3 regions of the Paenibacillus sp. RC334 genome follow, and region 3 is predicted to be linked to each of the others. Evidence: predicted binding sites of a transcription regulator. Region 3 holds the regulator's gene; each other region holds the start of a gene.
What was found. Region 3 encodes LexA, which represses DNA repair genes until DNA is damaged. Its sites were predicted from a motif close to CGAACATATGTTCG; they were not measured.
Positions count from the first base shown of each region.

Region 1: the regulator LexA is predicted to act here: its motif matches at 3,043-3,056, upstream of QMK20_RS15700 (YhjD family protein).
Region 2: the regulator LexA is predicted to act here: its motif matches at 4,835-4,848, upstream of QMK20_RS15815 (DNA polymerase IV).

Region 1 is NZ_CP125370.1:3,414,181-3,420,554, forward strand. It holds gene QMK20_RS15680 (lipid II flippase Amj family protein) at 1-358, opposite strand, end outside; gene QMK20_RS15685 (DUF2188 domain-containing protein) at 645-746, shown strand; gene QMK20_RS15690 (YitT family protein) at 888-1,592, opposite strand; gene QMK20_RS15695 (DMT family transporter) at 2,077-2,967, opposite strand; gene QMK20_RS15700 (YhjD family protein) at 3,105-3,512, shown strand; gene QMK20_RS15705 (amidohydrolase family protein) at 3,519-3,806, opposite strand; gene QMK20_RS15710 (hypothetical protein) at 3,769-4,053, opposite strand; gene QMK20_RS15715 (class I SAM-dependent methyltransferase) at 4,152-4,298, opposite strand; gene QMK20_RS15720 (MerR family transcriptional regulator) at 4,288-4,818, opposite strand; partial or broken gene QMK20_RS15725 (spore germination protein) at 4,953-6,374, shown strand, end outside.
Region 2 is NZ_CP125370.1:3,435,477-3,441,850, forward strand. It holds gene QMK20_RS15795 (glycoside hydrolase family 1 protein) at 1-911, opposite strand, end outside; gene QMK20_RS15800 (DMT family transporter) at 918-1,358, opposite strand; gene QMK20_RS15805 (LysR family transcriptional regulator) at 1,736-2,629, shown strand; gene QMK20_RS15810 (hypothetical protein) at 2,957-3,208, opposite strand; gene QMK20_RS15815 (DNA polymerase IV) at 3,509-4,777, opposite strand; gene QMK20_RS15820 (LysR family transcriptional regulator) at 5,665-5,796, shown strand; gene QMK20_RS15825 (LysR substrate-binding domain-containing protein) at 5,864-6,121, shown strand; gene QMK20_RS15830 (VOC family protein) at 6,371-6,374, opposite strand, start outside.
Region 3 is NZ_CP125370.1:3,068,187-3,074,560, forward strand. It holds gene QMK20_RS13990 (cupin domain-containing protein) at 1-64, shown strand, start outside; gene QMK20_RS13995 (HAD family hydrolase) at 176-970, opposite strand; gene QMK20_RS14000 (hypothetical protein) at 1,164-1,673, opposite strand; gene QMK20_RS14005 (DUF896 domain-containing protein) at 1,801-2,007, opposite strand; gene QMK20_RS14010 (LysM peptidoglycan-binding domain-containing protein) at 2,113-2,481, opposite strand; gene lexA (transcriptional repressor LexA) at 2,672-3,298, shown strand; gene QMK20_RS14020 (hypothetical protein) at 3,862-4,032, shown strand; gene QMK20_RS14025 (hypothetical protein) at 4,075-4,215, shown strand; gene QMK20_RS14030 (LytTR family transcriptional regulator DNA-binding domain-containing protein) at 4,731-5,129, opposite strand; gene QMK20_RS14035 (cyclic lactone autoinducer peptide) at 5,147-5,293, opposite strand; gene QMK20_RS14040 (accessory gene regulator ArgB-like protein) at 5,290-5,826, opposite strand; gene QMK20_RS14045 (hypothetical protein) at 5,804-6,374, opposite strand, start outside.

The DNA of each region.
Region 1 (6,374 bases), 350 kb from region 3:
ACCCGGTATGCTCCAGATGCACAATCCATCTGGCGGACATGCGTACCACTGTCGGATACAAAATTATAGCGATCATGGTTCCAACGGTTGCTGCCAGTAGGACCCCATGCATATACAGCTCCAGTCTAACATCAGCCCCACTCGCTCGCACGGCGGCCTTAGCCTGATCGACCATACCTCCGAGTAAAGGTCCCTGCGCCATATTAGAGGTGCGTGAAACCAACAGCAGCATACTTGCAACGGTTAAAGCCAATCCAATCCGACGCGCTCGCAAACCGCCAAGCCGGAGGGCATAGGACAAGCTATCTGTAGTATGTATGATGATGGTTAGCATAAAGACGAAACCCCAGGCAAGCAAATGCCCCACTCCTTTTCATATTTAAATCCTGAGCATGTAAGACCCTGACATTCTGTACACCATTATACGCTTTTTCTCAAAATACATTTTACAATATATTCATTTCTTGCTTTCCGTTTATTTAAGCGGACAGCGGGTAATACATAATACATCATCTGCTATAGGGAGTGATTAGCTGTCCCTTGGACCAAACATGATTATCCCCCATCTATGAAAAATCTGGAGCCTCGTGTGCGGGAAAGGCAATCATTCCGCTTCTTACGGATCTCAGGAGCCTATTCATGTCGTGCCACATGAGGATGGCTGGGCTATTAAGGAAGAAGGACATGACAAGTCTGCTTCAACCTTTAAGCACAAAAATAAAGCGGTGGACGAGGCTCGAAAATGAGTAGACCGCCAGCAGATTTCGGCGATTATTTATGACCGGAGCGGACGTATTCATTCTACTTTGAAGCCTTCCTGACAAAGCCTGGATACAGCGAAAGGGTGTCACGTAGGAAGATTTCTCTCCTGACGTAACACCCTTTCCTTATTGACGAAGGCTGTGGACGACCGGCACTGTTTTGGCAACTACCTTTGGGGCTGGAATAGCCGCAGGCAGCACCTTTTTCACAGGTCGGTGTAGTTGGAACGTTGTCGTCCATGTAATTATTTTTCCGGCGAGCCACACAGCCAGTATGGTAAACATTGTTTCCTTCACAGGCAGATACAACAGCGATAATCCCAATACAATAATGTCACTGACGATAAACACGTTACCGATTTTCCATCCGCGCCACTCGCTGATCAGCAGGGACAAAATATCATCGCCCCCGGTTGCTCCACCGAATCGCAGTACGATTCCGGCACCCAAGCCTGTAAGCACTCCGCAAAGCAGAGCCGCTACCAGCAAGTTGCCGTGCAGATCTATAACCAGCGTCGAATACTTTTCAAATCCTGCATAAAACAGGGAAAAGGCGACCGCCCCGATCAATGCCAGCAGCATGAATCTTTTGCCCTTCAGTACCCAGGCCAGCAATATGACAGGGATATCAAGCAGTAGCATACTCCAAGCCGGAGACACGCCAAATGCGTAATGTCCCAGCAGGGCCAAGCCTGCAAATCCGCCTTCTGACAAATGATTTTGAGCATTGATGTGATAATACGTAAAAGCTAAAATGCATGTTCCGAGCAGCATGACAGCAATCTGCCTTAATGCTCCATTGTTCACGATAGATTCGTAAGTTTTCCTCATACAGGCTCCCTCGGTTTCTCGTAAGTTTGATGTGGATGAACCCACTCTTACGGAAGCTACCGGGTAAGTTGTGCCTGGAGGACTTGGTCCTTCGCATATACAATCCCCTCTTCCGCAGAGTTGGCTTTCGCAACTTGACGTTACTCCGCGGAAAAGCTAAGTATAAGACAGATCAAATCGTTTCCAAATCGTCCTTTGGGGAAGTATCCTTCGGGGACACATGGTATCCTGATCCTTTCTTTTGTGGAATAAAACTCCGACATTTCTGTGGTACATGTAATTCTATTATTTATTATACCACACCTTACCACCTGCTAAACAGCTTGCTTTTTATGCCGCACCATATTTTTATTTTATGCGTGAGCATGCTTTATTGTATGTGCGAATAACGGCATTATACCGAAGGTTTGGCGGATGCACATACAATGTACTTATAGCATGGTTAATGTACTTATGGCATGGTTTATGCAGGTTTTCAGTGATACTACCCGGCTAATTTGGCTGTTCTGCGTTGGTTGGCCATAAACACCCCTCCGAGTATAAGGAGCAGCCCGGTCAGAACGTTCCAGCCGATGTGTTCATTCAGAAGCAAAAAGCCCCATACAATAGCGCTCACCGGTACAAAATAAGTCACCGAGGAGGCAAATTCCGGACTTCCCCGCAAAATCATATAATTGAACAATATATACGCTACTCCCGATCCCAAAACCCCCAGCCCTATAAGGGAACCCAACACACCAGGGATGAAGACGACCGACAGATCAGGTCGATCCACCATTGCCGTCATGATGCCGCCCCCTGCCGCCGCACCCAATAGTGTCGCAAAGGTTGCCTGATACATCGACAGATTGGATAAAAACCGCTTGGACAACTGCGTTCCGAAGCCATAGCAGAGAGTCGCAAGCAGCATACATCCAAAGCCGACGGGGTCGACAGAAATAATGGATACAGGATTAATACCCAGTAAAATAACGATTCCTACAAAAGCGAGGCCCATTCCAAACCACTGCATTCGATAAAAGATAGCTCTGAAAAAGACAATTCCGACCAACATGGTCCAGATTGGCGTGGTGGCATTCAATACGGAAGCCATGCTGCTAGCAATTCTGGTCTCGCTAAAACTAATCAAGGCCCATGGCAAAACCATGTTCACTAGAGCTACGAGAATAACCGATTTCCATGGAATACTTCTGAATTCAAATGGCTTGCGCATAAGTAGCATCAACAAAACAATAAAAATGAGGCCAAAGCCGGAACGAAGAAATACAATAGTCCAAGGCCCTACGTGATGGAGCAATAACACCTTGATAAACAAAAATGATCCGCCCCAAATGAGGCTTAGCAGCAATAGCACCGCATATAACGAGCGTGACAATATGTATACCTTCTTTCTTTCCAATAATTGATGATTGCTTTGGCAAAGGAATAATTTCTATGATGAAGTATAAAAAGAACATTTGTTCTGTATGCTGATTATAATTGTATTCCTGCTATGAGTAAAGGAGATTTCTTATGAAAAAGATACTGGACAACAAGAATAAGGCCCCACTGCCTTCCGAGGAAGACGCAGGGCTGATCAAAACTTGTGTACTTCTGACCCTCGTGCTGGATGTGCTGGAGCGGGACATTCGCATTCTGAATGCCTCTGCCTTAAAAATGCCCGATCTGTACGTTCGCAGCCTGACCGGGGTGCAACAGCGTGTAGCTGTTCAATTGGCGGAGACAAAGGCGCGAATGAAAAGGCAAGGAGTTAAAATATACAACGAAACCCGGAATCACGAAGGCGTGGAGGTTCTGTATGTATGCCGTGGCTACCAAAAGCGGTTTTTCATGCTTTCCTCCTTTGCACGCAGCGAGGTTCGACGAGAATTGGGACATTATTTAGGAATTGATGTGACCCAAAGCCACTCGACTGTGTAGTCTCGTTTACAATCCTTGTACGATGCGTTTTCCGCGTACCGTTGCTTGTACGAGCACCTCTTTCTCGTCTATTGTTAGCAACTGTCTTCCGCGCATTAGCACACGCCCATTCACAATGGTCGTATCAACATCCGCGCCGTTTACACTGTAAGCAAGCAGTGACTCTATCTGGTGTATTGGCTGTAAATGCGGCTTTTGCATATCTATCAGAATGATATCTGCCTTTTTCCCCACCTCAAGTGTGCTGGTTTCGTGCTCAAGGTTTAGCAGCTTGGCTCCATTGACTGTAGCCATTTGCAGCGCCTGCGCAGCAGTAAAAGCAGCTGGATTGCCTGTGCTTAGCTTTTGCAGCCATGTCGCTGCCTAAATGCAGTCTCCCTGTAATATGCCAGAAAGCCGCAAAATACCCATGTCTATCGAACCAATCCAGCATGCGGGAGCGTTCTGCACAATATACAGGCAACTCGGACTCCTCGTTATCCGGTGTAGACATGCTTTCCCCCGCTTCCGGTATCTCTGCTGCATCAACCATCAGATCCACGACGCAAATACGTCCGTGTGGTTTAAGCGTGCGTCGCATTTCTGACAGAGAGAGTATTTTTTGTTCATCTGTCAGATGATGCAGGGCATAACTGCTGACTACAAGTCAAAGGTCCCGTCCATATAAGGAATCGACATCAGATTTCCCAGCCTCGTCTCCACCTGCGGGAATTTACTCCGGCAGCGCTTGAGCATTCCATTCGATTGATCCACACCTGCCATACGAATGCCCTTTTCAGCGAACAACCCCGCCAGATTCCCCGTCCCTGTACCTGCGTCCAGACTCACCTGCATTGGCAGCCACACGCTGTACGATAAGACGCAAAGCACGCCTGTACGCGGGATGCCTGCCATTTTCTCCCTCTTCCAGACTCACCCTGATATCATGTACAGCTGCGCGGCTGTCAAAATCCCAACCGTCAAACCAGTCTTCACGCAGCTCCCGCTGACGCTTCAAACCTCCGGCCAACTGAAACATCTCTTCCCACTCCAGCTCGCTGTCACGTCTCAAACGTTCGATCATTTGGTCGGCTGCCTCCAGCCTGCGCTTATGATCCATCCACGTCGTGAACATCACAGAACGTTGCAGCTCCAGCTCATGAAGTGCCTCATCCCTTCTCCCTTGATCCAATCGGTCCAGTATGGATTTGACTTCCTCTACCGACATACCGAATTCACGTAGCGCCATAATCATCCTCAGGCGAACGGCTTCACGCTCTGTAAAATAACGATATCCATTATCCGGGTGCTTAACAGGAGCAATCATCCCTTTCCTCATAGAATCGTATCGTGCGTGTAGATATATGTAATTGAGTCTCTCGTTTTCAGCCTATTCTATTATAAAACATTCACGTTACGTGAGGTGAAACATGATGCGGGATATGGATAGATCGCCAGATCATGGATAAATCCAATCCATTTGGCACACATTATGCTTATCTCATCCAAAAAGAAGGTGTTTCCTTGACTGGACATAACCCAGCTTCCTTTGAACTGAACAAGAATATTTCCTTTATCGAGCAAGCTCTTTTTTATACGGATGATTTAAAAAAACAGGCTATTTCTGTTGACGGGAAAGATGGCATTCTTCTCTATATAGACTCACTCGTGGATCAGGAGATCATTCAGACGCATATTCTGGCCACATTGTATAAGAAAACCGATTCTGGCTCTCATCAAATGTTTACCACCCTGAACAGCCAAAAGGACACCGACCTCCGAAATGCCGCTGATTCGCTTATTGAGGGATACTCCATTTTAATGGTGGATGGCGCAGAAGAATTTTATATCCTTTCCTCCGAAAAAACATACGCCCGTAGTACAGATGAGCCGGAGAACGAGGGAATTATCCCGCGGGCCGCACAATGGATTTATTGAGCAGCTGTCCGTCAATCTGAATCTTATTCGCAAACAAATCATCAGCACATCGCTGATTGTGCGCTACTTTTATGTCGGATCTAAAACCCGGACCAAAGTCGCTATCATGTATATGCAAGACTTGGCCAATCCTGAGCTAGTGGAGGAAGTGGAAAAAAGAATACAAGCCATCTCCTCCGATCTGGTACTGCCTCCCGGTTTTATTCAGGAATTCACGGAGGACAATCCCTTTTCCCTGTTCCCTCAGCAACTCAGCACAGAACGTCCAGATCGGGTAGCCGCTAATTTAATGGAAGGACGAGTAACTATTTTGGCCGAAGGCAGCCCTACTGCCTTAATCGCTCCCGTCTCTTTTTTTGCATTTTATCAAAGCCCGGATGATTATAACGGTCGCTGGATTATTAGTTCCTTTCTGAGAATGATCCGAATGATGAGCTTTCTGATCGCTTTTACACTGCCCGCCGTTTATATTGCAACGATTGCCTTTCACTCAGCCATTCTACCGCTAGAGCTCGCACATACGATCAAAAAATCGTTGGAAAATGTTCCATTTCCCGCCATTGTGGAGGCGATGTTGCTTGAAGTGATTTTTGAGGTGCTACGGGAAGCCGGGATTCGTCTGCCCAGCCGAGTGGGCCAAACAATAGGCATCGTTGGCGGTCTGGTTATCGGGGATGCTATCGTTCGGGCTGGTCTCGTATCATACACCATGATTATTGTCGTTTCGTTAACAGCTATCTCTTCTTTTTTGGTACCTTCCCATGAAATGAGCTCAGCTGTCCGCATTCTCCGTTTTCCAATGATGATTGCTGCAGCCTTGTTCGGATATATTGGCATTGCCTTCGGAATGCTTATTCTCCTTATTCACCTTTGTAAGCTGGAAACATTTGGTTCACCTTATTTTGCTCCTCTGGCACCTTTCCGGCTTGGAGATATGAAGGATGT
Region 2 (6,374 bases), 370 kb from region 3:
TCAGTAATTTCCAACCGAATGCCATGGTCTTCGAAATACGTCAATGCATATTCAGGATACTCTCCTCGGATCAGAACATCGCTGTAGAAATATTGCATTCGATTCCGTCTAAAATTCAGTTCGACATCTGCAGGTTCACATGAATAAGGGGCGGTTAACGTATCGGCCAACATCATTCCCATTTGAAGAGATGGGTTTAGCTTGTGGCCAAATTCGGTGATTTTTGCAGACGCAACGAATTGATGATGAACCGCTTGAAACTGGGCCTGCTCGTAATGGTCAACTTTATCTTTCAATATGCCTAGGGAAGCAAACGCCTCTTTGTGCACAAGATTAATCTGATTGATAATAATCCAATATTTAACGGTTTGATGATATCTTTGCAGTACGGTTTGTCCATACTTTACGAAATAATCGATTAATTTCCGGTTCGTCCAACCGCCATATTGCTCAACCAGATTCAAAGGCATTTCATAATGGAAAATGGTGACGATCGGCTCAATATTTTTTTCTTTCATGTACCTAAATAGTCGATCATAAAAGGCCAAGCCCTGCTCGTTTGGGCCGGTATCATCCCCATTCGGAAAAATCCTGCTCCATGAGATGGATAACCGTAATGTTTTTACATGCATGTCCGCTAACGCATCGATATACTCACGGTATCGTTCGTAGAAATGTACTCCTTGGCGCTTAGGGAAATAGTATGTCCCATGTTTGTATTTTTCATATGTTTCTGAATCCATATTATTAAAATGTAGATCAGTAGGAGCAGCCCCTGGAATAAACGGCTGAATATCAGCGGTACTTAAACCTCTTTCATCCCTGCGATGTGCACCTTCTGCTTGGTTAGCAGCAATAGCTCCTCCCCACAGAAAGTCTTTTCTTATTTTGCTCATGTACGATTCCCCCAAGCGTATTTAAAATTTTTGTACGATAAAGACTCCTGCAATAACCAAAAGAGCTCCCAATAATCGAGGAATATTCAAAGTGTGCATACTAGCACCAATTAATCCAAAATGATCAATGATCACCGACACGATTATTTGTCCAGCTAAAACGTATCCAACCGTAGCTGCTACTCCTATTCTGGGCATGAGAATGGTTGTCGCCAATACATAGAAAGCACCCAGTAGTCCTCCTGTCCACATCCACCAGGGAGCTTCAAACCATTCTTTTTTGAACAACGATCCTTTTACAAAAAAAGATATGATTATTAATGAGATGGCACCTACTGTAAAAGAAATGGCCGAAGCAACAATAGGTGATCCCACCACCGTCCTTAGCTGCGCATTAACACTAAATTGCGTAGGTAAGGCCATTCCTGCCAATAATGCGAAAATTATGAATACGATAGCCACGTATGTTCCCCTTTCTCTTGCTTTGATCGATTAGCCAATCGGAAATTGAACGAAGTGCTTCATTAAATCGTTTATCCGATTTTAGAACCACGAGAAAATACCAAAAGAACGGTTTCAAGTGTGTCCATTGCAAAAGTAATCCCACCTACTATTTAGAGAGCAATGGAATAGAAATCAGAAACATTCAGTATTATCCCCTCTCAAATTCTGAAGATTGAATATCCCCTACAGATGATTCAATAATTTATCTTAAATATGGGAATACTAGATTGATCACCTTCTCAATTTATCGATTAATCATTGACAACCCGAGTATAATTCACGCAGTATAATAAGTAAAATTAATAATAAATATAGGAGGTATACTAATTACTTATATGGATATTAATTATGAGCTCTATAAGATCTTCTATATCACAGTAAAAGCTGGAAGTATGTCTAATGCGGCAAAAGAACTGTTTACATCACAATCGGCAGTTAGTCAGTCCATAAAATTACTTGAAAATAAGCTAGGTGGACAGTTGTTTCATAGAAGAGCACAAGGAGTGTCCCTTACTGTAGAAGGAGAGGTATTATTTCAATATGTAGAACAAAGCTATGAGTTATTACAGGCGGCTGAAAGAAAATTTTCGGAATTAAGGAATTTAGATGCTGGCCAACTAAGAATAGCCGTAAGCACAACAGCTTGTAGTAACTTCTTGATGCAATACCTAGAAAGATTCTCCTTGGCTTACCCTAATATCGAGATTTATATCAAAGATCAATCTACTCATTCTACAATTAAGCAGCTAGAGTCAGGCGAAGTTGACATAGGAATCATCAATCTGAACGGAAGCAGAGATTCTCTGACGGTGATTGGAAAAATAGAAATACAAGATTGTTTTGTAGTAGGTGAGAGATTTAAAGAAATATGTGATAAACCAATATTCTTAAAAGAACTAGTAGTAAATTACCCGATCATTCTAATGCAGAAAGGACTTAATACAAGAAAGTACATTGACAACTTTTTCACTTCATATGGCTTAAAAGTAATACCTAAAGTAGAGCTGAGTACCATGGAACTGTTAATTGAGTTTGCTAAAAAAGGTTTGGGCATATCATGTGTAATCGAGGATTTTGTTCGCAGCGATTTGGATCAACAACAGCTATTCAAAGTACCAATCCAAGAAACCATACCTAAAAGGTTTCTAAGTATTGCTATCAAAAAAGATTTGCCCCTTTCTTCAGCAACTCAAAGGTTTATTGAGCTTTTTCAAAGTAGTACAGGATAAATTTAATTATATAAAGAGCTTCCTTTTTTCTATATGCATCTAGAATCTTAACTACAGTAACTAGAATACGATCTAATAGAGCCATCGTTCCTCTATAACAAATTTTTTGTTCAATAATCAAGCAATTTTTTAAATTCGAAATGACTTTTCAGAATATCTTGAAATATGCTTCTATCATTTTCTGCATCTGTCCATCCACCCATTTAGTGAATGAGGTATCCGATCTGTAAAAGGATCATGTGTATGTCCTTTACGGCAAAGGAGAACAAGTTCTTGTCCGAAGAAGTGGGGAGAATTCGGATTGAGGCATCCACTGCGTGCAAAGATCTATTTCACAGCTTCCAGATACGCACCGAACAAAGCTCGGTATGAATATTCAGGATGAGATCGAATACGAGATTTCTCCAACAACCACGCAATAAGGCGAAGTATACGAGCTACAATCTCTATGTCTTCGTCCTTTACAAGCAGATAAACGTAGCCGAGGTCCAGCGAACCTCGCTTCAACCGCTCCAGAATGAAGTCCGTTTGCTCCTGTGACAACTGGATGGTCGGTATAGTGAGCATGAAACTGATCAAATTGGAATTTGTCTTCTTTCTTCTTGCTAACAGGCATATCATTCAAATAAAGATACTCTTGATAATTTTTTTCTTGCTCTAGTAAAGCTTCGACTAAGATGTTAGGAAAGATTACGCAGTGTTCTTTTCATTTATTTTCTACACCCTCATCGTAAATTTGACATACTTTATACATTATATTCCTTTAGCAATGGAAAGCATAATTATTTTTGTATTATTGATTTATGGTACTATCTTAAAGGAGCATTCTAAATGCATAGTGCTAGATGATTAGTTTTATTTTCCTTATCTGCGAACTGTTTATTTATAATGCCCCCCGATTTTTAGGGACCTTTCCAGCGCCTGACCGGCGTTGGTCAAAGAGGAAGCTCTTACAATAGCTGCACTACCATAGCGTTCTTTAATGCTATCTGTTGCTTTTTCCAGGGAACGTGTACGCTCCTGATCTTCAAAGAAGGAGAGTTGATATGTTTGATCGTCAACCAGTTCACTTAAAGTGACACCTAGGCGTCGTATCGGCATGCCATTCCAAAAATTATAAAATATTTTTTTTGCTGCATCGTACACTTTATTCGTATTGTTAGTCGGGTCAGTAAGCTTCATTTGCCTGGAAAATCCAGTAGGGGCTTCATATGGACTGCATATACAACTGACAGTCACAACAGAACCCATATACCCTTTACGACGGCTGTCTCGACAAACCTCTTCGGTGAGTTCAAGCAAAATCGTTTCAATCTCATTCTTGTTCGAATAATCCTTGGGCAGGGTCATTGCATGGCTTATCGACTTTTGCGGGGAATCGAGCGTAGATGGGATAACAGGACTATCGTCCAAACCGTTAGCAGTTCTCCACATAATCTCAGCCTGGATGTCCGACTGTTTTCCAAAATGACTGCGGAGTTTCGTCTTAAGTTCTGGCAAAGTCATTCTGCCTATATCTCCAATAGTTGTTATGCCAAGCCGTACAAAATGTGCTGTCATCCGCGATCCCACTCCAAACATTTTGCTGACCGGCTGTGGCCACAATAAATGTTCAACTTCTGCTCTGGATAGTGTGAAAATCCCGTTTTTGTTCTTCTTGGCCCAAATGTCAGTTGCAATTTTTGCAAGTATCTTATTGAAGCTGCTTCCTATTCGAACCCAAACTCCAGTTTGTAAAAGAACATTTTGCTGAATGTCTTTTGCAATAACTAATGAATCACCAAACGTTCTTACACTACCAGAAATATCCAAGAACTGTTCATCAATACTAAACACTTCTACAAGATCAGTATACTCCTTGTATATATTCGTGATTGCTAAAGAAACATCAATATAGTATTTCATCCGTGGTCGTACGATAACAAGTTTAGGACACTTTTTCACAGCTTCTCCCAGACGCTCTGCTGTAGTTACACCAAAACTTTTTGCAATGGGGCACGCCGCTAAAATGATTCCCGACCTACGTGAAGGATCGCCAGCTACCACAAGTGGTTTATTTCTATATTCTGGGTGAGAAGCTTTTTCCACGCTAGCGTAAAAACTTTGACAATCTGCTAAAAAAATTGTTCTCTTATCTTTTTTAATCATGTTGCACCTCCAAAAAGCAAATGAATAAGAGCATACATTCACAAGTCAATTATATACCAAACATACGTTCTATACACAAAGTAAATACTGGAATTAAAAAAATAGTGGACAGCAATTAAAGAGCTATCTCCACTATTTTTGTTACTTATATCATGTGCTAAGCATCCTGCCTTTTATAAAAAATGTATTACTAATAAAGAGCTTAAGTCTATCTAAGATGTTTAGGGATATAAAAACAATTACGCCAAAAGCATCATATCGATTAAATCTGCTGCTAAAGATTTAGATCCACTCACACCTTTTACATATTTTAAAGGACCGTCAGATGACCAATTCATTGTACTGAGCTTCTTTACTCTCTTATGCATCATATTATAATCGATTCTACCACGCTCATTTATGCACATTGTTAGAAGCTTGGACCCCGCAATAGAAAGAGCATCTAGACAAAAAATATGAGTGATACGGTACTCCCCGTAGTCAATCCATTCCTTGGAGAATGTATCTTTAATTGATCGATAATAGTTTAATGCAACTTGGTATCTCTCTTCGTTGCTCGTCCCTATTAACTTTTGTTCCTTAAATAACAATTGAGTAGTTCGATACAGATTTTGGAGAGTAATGTGACGTCCGCGAGTGCGTTTACCTATTATGCTGCCAATATTGTGGAAGGGACTCTCTGGTCTAGTGATAAGTTCAGTCGCGATCCAGCTAGACTCATCAGAATTACGGCGTTAAGATAGTGCATTGTAAACCCTCCACATCATATCGACTCAACCTGATAATCTTATGGTATCATCAACGATGACAGAAGTATAATTTATGATAAGTATGCTTTCGATGCATTTCAGTAATGAATAATGTGAAATGAATTCAGGAGGACACGTATGGAAATTCAACAATTAAAATATTTTCAGGTCTTGGCTGACATACAGCATGTTACGCGAGCTTCAGAGGTACTGAACCTTTCCCAGCCAGCATTAAGCCGATCAATCTCCAAGCTCATTTCATTGGTTTGAACGAATTAGCTAATGAATCCCTTATTTTGTTAAAAAAGGATACGCTCTCCGTCAAACCACGGATCTGATGTTTCAAGAACACGGAATCCAACCTCACATCACCTTTGAAGGCGAAGAGGTCGCAACCGTTGCGGGACTGGTGGGCTCAGGCCTTGGCGTATCGTTGCTTCCAGACTTACAGGGACTGGACACCCATAAGGTTGTCCAAGTCCGCCTAAATGTCCCAGAATGCCACCGATCCATAGGATTAGCATGGAGGATTGAGAGATATTTACCGCCCGCTGCTGGGAGTTTTAAAAATTTTATTATAGCCAAATTTTCTTAGGGAAATTTTACAACTGGGAACAAGATGAAAAGATTAGAGCAGCGGGCTGATTATAAAATTCATCTCTATTGGATGCTAGGATTAACCGTATTTGGGATGCATCTGATACGCAAATAAAATTAAAAGCATGGGAAACCTGTCTCCTCTTTAATGAACCAGTTACTACGACCTGATATTTTGGAATTGAAGTGAATAGAACTCACTATAACTTGTGGGAAATAGGGTGCGGTTTGGTCACAACATGTAAAATCAC
Region 3 (6,374 bases):
GTTCATCGAAGAAAATGGGTGGATTGCCGAACCGTTTGAAGATCCATCGTTTATTAAGGCATAATACTATAATACGAATCCATCCTAATGTGGATAAAGCAACTCCCTCTGCTCTGAGATGCCTGAGCGGAGGGAGTTTTTTGGGCTTGTTACTATAATAAGAGCCGAAAAGCACTTACTTAAACGATTGAATAATTCCATCCAATTCGGACAGATGCTTAATTTCGAACTTTGGCTTGATTTCTGTAGTATTGGTTTTGGCGTTGCGGTTCACCCACACGGAGTGCACACCTGCCGCCAGAGCCCCTTGAATATCAGTCGTCAGCTTATCCCCCACCATTAAAGCATGTTCAGGCTCAATACCGAGAAGCCCCAAAGCATGCTGAAAAATAGACGGGTCCGGCTTACCTTTACCAAACGAACCTGAAATAACAACGTGATCAAAAAATGGAGCTAACTGCGGAACCCCATCCAACTTCTCCTGCTGTAGATCAGGGGAGCCGTTTGTCAACAAAAGAAGCTTATACTGCCCTTTCAACTGCTCCAGAATCTCAAACGTTTCTTCATAAACATGGGGACGGGTGCGTCTTTCCAAGGCAAATTGGGTTGCCAGCTTTTGCGCTAACTCTTCATTATCTATCCCCAACTGTTGGAGACCTCTACGCCAAGATTCCTTTCGATAAGCAGGGGCCAGCTGTTCCAATTGCCGGAACTCTGGCTGCTCTCCTGCCGTAAAATTCGCCCACAATCCCTCAAACGGATTAATGCCAATCAATTGAGTAAAACTAAAGGTTTCATAAGACTCATACAAAGCACGCGCTTCCTTGCGGACTGCTTCTTCCAAAGCTTTCGGATCAACGCCTGCTTCCAGGGAACCTGTCTGGCACGTTGCGTCAAATGCCTCTTCTACACTGCGCTCATCCCACAGAAGTGTATCATCAAGATCGAACATTACCGCTTGAATCGTCATCTGTATTATCCACTCTCTTTCCACTTTATATGTACGCTTGTTCTGCCTTGTTGCGTCTACAAGCATTCCAATCGTTATGTGCCCATATTAATCAAGAGGCCGCAATGTGTTATATGAAATAACATCATGCGACCTTATTTACAGAGGCTACAGGCCCACGGACAATTTAAACGATTCGAACCAACAGAAGTCGTTATTTTTTGTCTACTTGAACCTGATTAGATAGCGCAAACTTCTCAAGCCGCTCTGCAATGGCATCCGTATCATAACGGCCCAGTGATTTTGTAAAAATAAAGTTGCCACCCTTACCTTTTCTTTCAACCGTTACGTAACCCTTTTCAATCTTGATGGCTTTCATATCCTCTGCCGTCATTGGACGCTCTCTGCCACCCTTCAACATATACAGCGTGCTCTTTCCAACCTTCAAATAAGGACGGCGGATGAAAAAGATAACAGCCAGCATCAAATACAAGCCGAATACAAGCCAGTCCATGCCGCGCATACCAGTCTTAGTCAAAAAATAACTCATGAGCATATACAGAACTGCAAGTCCAGCCAACATGATTGGCACGGTAATATTACGTCCACGGAAAATATCCATTGCAGAACCGGCGCCACTAATGGTTTGGATGCCTTGCTTTTTGCGCGATTTATTCAAATGCGCTGTGTTTTTGCGAACTTTTCTTTCAAATGACCGGGCCATCTCTCAATTCCCTTCCCAAATATATTGCTTAAAACAATTGCTACCAATCCTAATCTATATAGATACCAAAAATAGATACCTTAAAAAACGAAAAGCAAATTACGCGGGCTAAGCCGCTTTAGCGACATTAATGCGTCAGCCCACCATTTCCCTTCGACGTATCTTCGTCCACAATTTCAATCGTATCAAGTTGCTGCCGGAAATTACGGCGAATGTTATCCAAATAAATTTCCCGAAGATTGGCGCGCTCTGTTGTTTCCTCTTCCGTCAATCCTTCGGCTTTTGCTTTGCGAGCCAATTCATTGATGCGCTGTACCAAGCTGTCTATATCCAAATTCTGTCCCCTCCATATAAGCAAAGATATAATACACTTTGACATGTAGAAAAGAGCTTGTCAAGGTTCCCGTATCACGTTCCCTGACAGCTCTAATGTGACTGATCAGAAGTGCGGAAGCTTTAAAAGCTGGCCTGCCTGCACTCCTCGATCTTCCATTCCGTTAATCCGAACAATTCCTTCTATATATACCCGTGTATCCATTCGTTCCGGTTTATGAGTGGAGGCAATCCGCCACAATGTATCCCCAGGTTGCACAATAAGTTTGGTCACCTCTTCATTCGAAACCGAAGGAGCCGCGAATACCGTCAGTACACCTGCACCCGCAATCCAGGCAACGATAACCAGAATAAGAAGTTTGGGCAGGAGACTGTTGGAAATGGTCCGTACAAGCTGCGCCCTTCTCTCATTCCGGACATTTTGAATCTTTTCTAAATTCATTGGAAAAATACTTTGATATGTGCTATATTTCATCATTTGTCGCGTCCTCCAAACGTTTGTTCCTATGTTTTTTCACAATATAACACGAACATTTGTTTTGTTCAATAGAAAAGAGAACAAAAGTTCGTGATTATTTTTTAGGATTATTTAGAACTTACGTTTGTACGAACGGAGGTTCTATGCTATAATTTTCCCAAACGTTACTAAATGGGGTTGATACGGTATGTCTAAGATTTCAAGCCGCCAGCAGGCCATTCTTGAATTTATCCGCAATGAAGTGCGTCTAAAGGGTTATCCCCCTTCTGTACGCGAAATAGGTGAGGCTGTCGGATTGGCCTCCAGTTCTACGGTTCACGGTCATTTGGATCGTCTGGAGAAAAAGGGACTGATTCGTCGTGATCCAACGAAACCGCGGGCCATCGAGTTACTCGGCCAAGACGAATCGGATAACAGCAACTTGATTAATTACTCAATTAGTCGTGTTCCGGTCGTCGGCAAAGTTACAGCTGGTCTGCCTATTACAGCAACAGAAAATATTGAAGATTACTTTCCTCTTCCCCAACATTTTGTTGGTGAGGATAAAATATTCATGTTATCTGTTGTAGGAGAAAGCATGATTGAAGCTGGTATTGCCAACGGAGATTATGTCATCGTACGTCAACAGCAGACAGCCGATAACGGCGATATTGTCGTGGCCATGACAGACGAGGACGAGGCTACTGTTAAAACTTTTTACAAGGAAAAAGATCATATTCGACTTCAACCGGAAAATCCGGCCTTTGAACCGCTTCGTCTGACGCACGTCAGTATTTTGGGCAAGGTTGTAGGACTCTTCCGGGACTTCCACTGATTTTTCATTTTTCAGCCCCGTTATTCTTCCCGCTACAACAAAACCGGCTGCCCATGGCAAGCCGGTTTTGTGTTGATTTTATGTACACAAAATGTTCCTCACAGCTATTCTTTTTCCTTTGATAGCCCATAGATTAAACGGTTTATACCTGCAATTACTGTTCTGTATATTGGTGGATCAAAAGAATTATATCATTATTTTAGATAAATATGGTATATTATCTGAACAACTGAATAATCGTATTCTTAACCAGGAAGCGTATTACGAGAAAAAACTTAAAACCCTTTATAATAAGTAATATTTCTTTTACCAGCTTCTTATCTTCATTCTTTACTATTCTACTTATGCTAATCTGCTGTAACTTTCTCCTACAACGTAAAGTGGGAAAGGATACGGCAGGTAAGCATAAGTTTTTTTACGTTCCGTATCTCCATACTTTATTAGTTTCTGAATATTAGGATCATAGGTGATAGCTTCTTTTTGCTTTTAATAGATTTATGCTGATACATTGCTAGCGCTACTGACATATGAATAAAGTAGACCTTAGCAAAGGAGATAAGAAGATGATCAAAAATCGAGTCAAAACGTATAAGCACCGTATCGGCAAGAACAAATTTCTGGTCGTAAAAGTCTTTCAGGCCGCAGCCGCCGAAACAAGAAGCGGTAACGCACTAGCCACCAATGCATTGAACATCAAAATTTCCAAACGTAACCGTAAGCATAAACACTTCTAAAATTCATCCGTACCTTCATTTCTTGTGAAGGGAGGTGATATCATGTGTAAAAGACATTTCAAACGTCACGTGAGAAGAAGAGGATTATCGATCCGTTCAAATCAGAGAGCGATTGCACGTGCTAGAGGTAACGCACTGGCTGTTAATCTGTTTAGTGTAAATGATAGACAACGCAGACGTTAATGATTGTTTTTAAGCGAAAAGCGGGAAGGATTTCTTCCCGCTTTTTTGTGCCGCATTATAGTGTAAAACGGATATTGAACCAATATTAAGGGGCCCTTTAGCAGTCGGTAGGACTTTATCATTTTCAACAGAATTTTAACATTTGAAGTAAGTGAATACTGATAAAAATTTCGTATTCTCTTCATCTAAATCCCAGTCCTGAGAAAATTCAAAAAAATGCTTTTTCATGTCTATTCTCCCCTGTGAACTATTGTGTCTTTATCTTTACTGTATGATCATTTATCCTATGTACTCTGAACGAAATGCTTTTCCTCGTTTCATAAACATAAGGAGCGAAAATGTTAACTCAACACAACCCATTACCTTCTCCCATTCTTTTTCCCTTGATTATGAAATTCGAAACTCTTACCTATATCAATTCCTAAAATTAGGGACATATGAACAAAAATCAGGGTGCTGAATGTCTCTTATGATTCGACAATATAAGCCGAGTATTTTTGACAAAAAAAGAGCCGCTATCTAGTAGCAACTCCAGTGAAGATTATGTTCGAATTAATGAAACCCATTTCCTCTATAACCTCGTCAAATCGGTGATAAGAGATCGGACACCTCTTCGATGTTTTTGTTATCTCACATTCAAAGTAAGCGTCTTTGAAAATGCCATTAACAATTTTCACCTTTTCCACATTCAGAGTATTGCTTCTGTCTACATTCAAGAAATGGAACCCATTATTATTTAGGAAGCTTTCCCAATGCCTTAGGGTGCCGATCATGTAATATGTTTTTTCGAATGTGTGAACTAGAATCTGATCCCTCTTACGTCCTTTAGATATGAAAAGAACCTTGTCCACTGGTATGTTTTCGCCCTTGTTAATACCTCGAGAATCATCAGCTGAGACGGTTAAGTTTAGCATTTCATATATCTCCCACTTTATTTCAACAGTTCTTCAGGTGGTTCGGGACTGTGAATCCAAGACAAACTCGCTGTACTCACTGATACAACTGCAAGTGAAGTTAGTAATATGGCAGCATTGTAGTACATACCAATCTTAAATTTACTAAATTTAGGACTTTTCATTTTTCGCACCTCCTCTCTATTAACGTTAAGCTTTGAACAAAAAAACTAGCAGCTACCACCGGAAAAGCCAGCCACAAATTAAGTGTTATTATTGCAACCCCGCAAATTTTTAACAATGGGTAGTGCCGTTTAGGTATACGAGTCTTCCCGTCTATTCTAGACGGAGCATAAACCAAGACAAGTATTATACTTAATATCGAAGTAATAACTATCCAATTATAGTTTAAATTCACAAAGGACAGGGCGGTAAGTAAAGCTGTAGATACAACAATGCATACTATATTGCTCTTTAAATGTATTCCTCCTACAACTTGACGCAGTATAGAAAAAGATATCATCGCCAGTACAGTTTCCTGCACCTTACCCGTAATAAATGAAATACCAATAGTTAACAAAATGATTGAAACTGTATTAATCACAACGGCTATTCCATGTTTTAAAACCGCAATAGAAGCTGGATGACCCGGTACAACTGTTTTGATATGAGTTGCAATATCAAGAGCGATAGAATCAAGATTTTTTATAATAATCACGCTCCGTTTTTAGCGCATAGTACAGAAACATTCCAGATGCCAAAGCTATAAATAAAATACTCAAAGGAAAATTATTGACGTAGAACATAAATGTACTAGCTGCTAGTACCCCAATTATTAAAATAACAACAAGTACATGTTCCCACCTAAAACGCAAGCTTTCATAATCTGCTGTAAAGCCTATTTTGAATTTAAATAGTAACCATGATATAGCTAACACCCATGCACTGGTTACAGCTTGAGCTAACGATCCCTCTGGAGAGGTCTGCATGTCTGATGTCAATGTACCAAAGAGCATTACTATGATTATTGCTTGAAACAGCGTATACAAAAACGTACCTGTAATGGATATGATAGCTGCCCAAATAATGGGCATCCTTACAACAGTAGTTATCAATAATGTGAATAATATAATGTTTATAGTCGGAGCAAAAAAAGACAACGACATTTCTTCTCTCAACACCATACTTTGCAAGTTCATGATCAGGCCGATAAACAAGGCAGGCCAGACAAAATCTAAAGCTCGGATTCTAAAAATAGTAAGCATT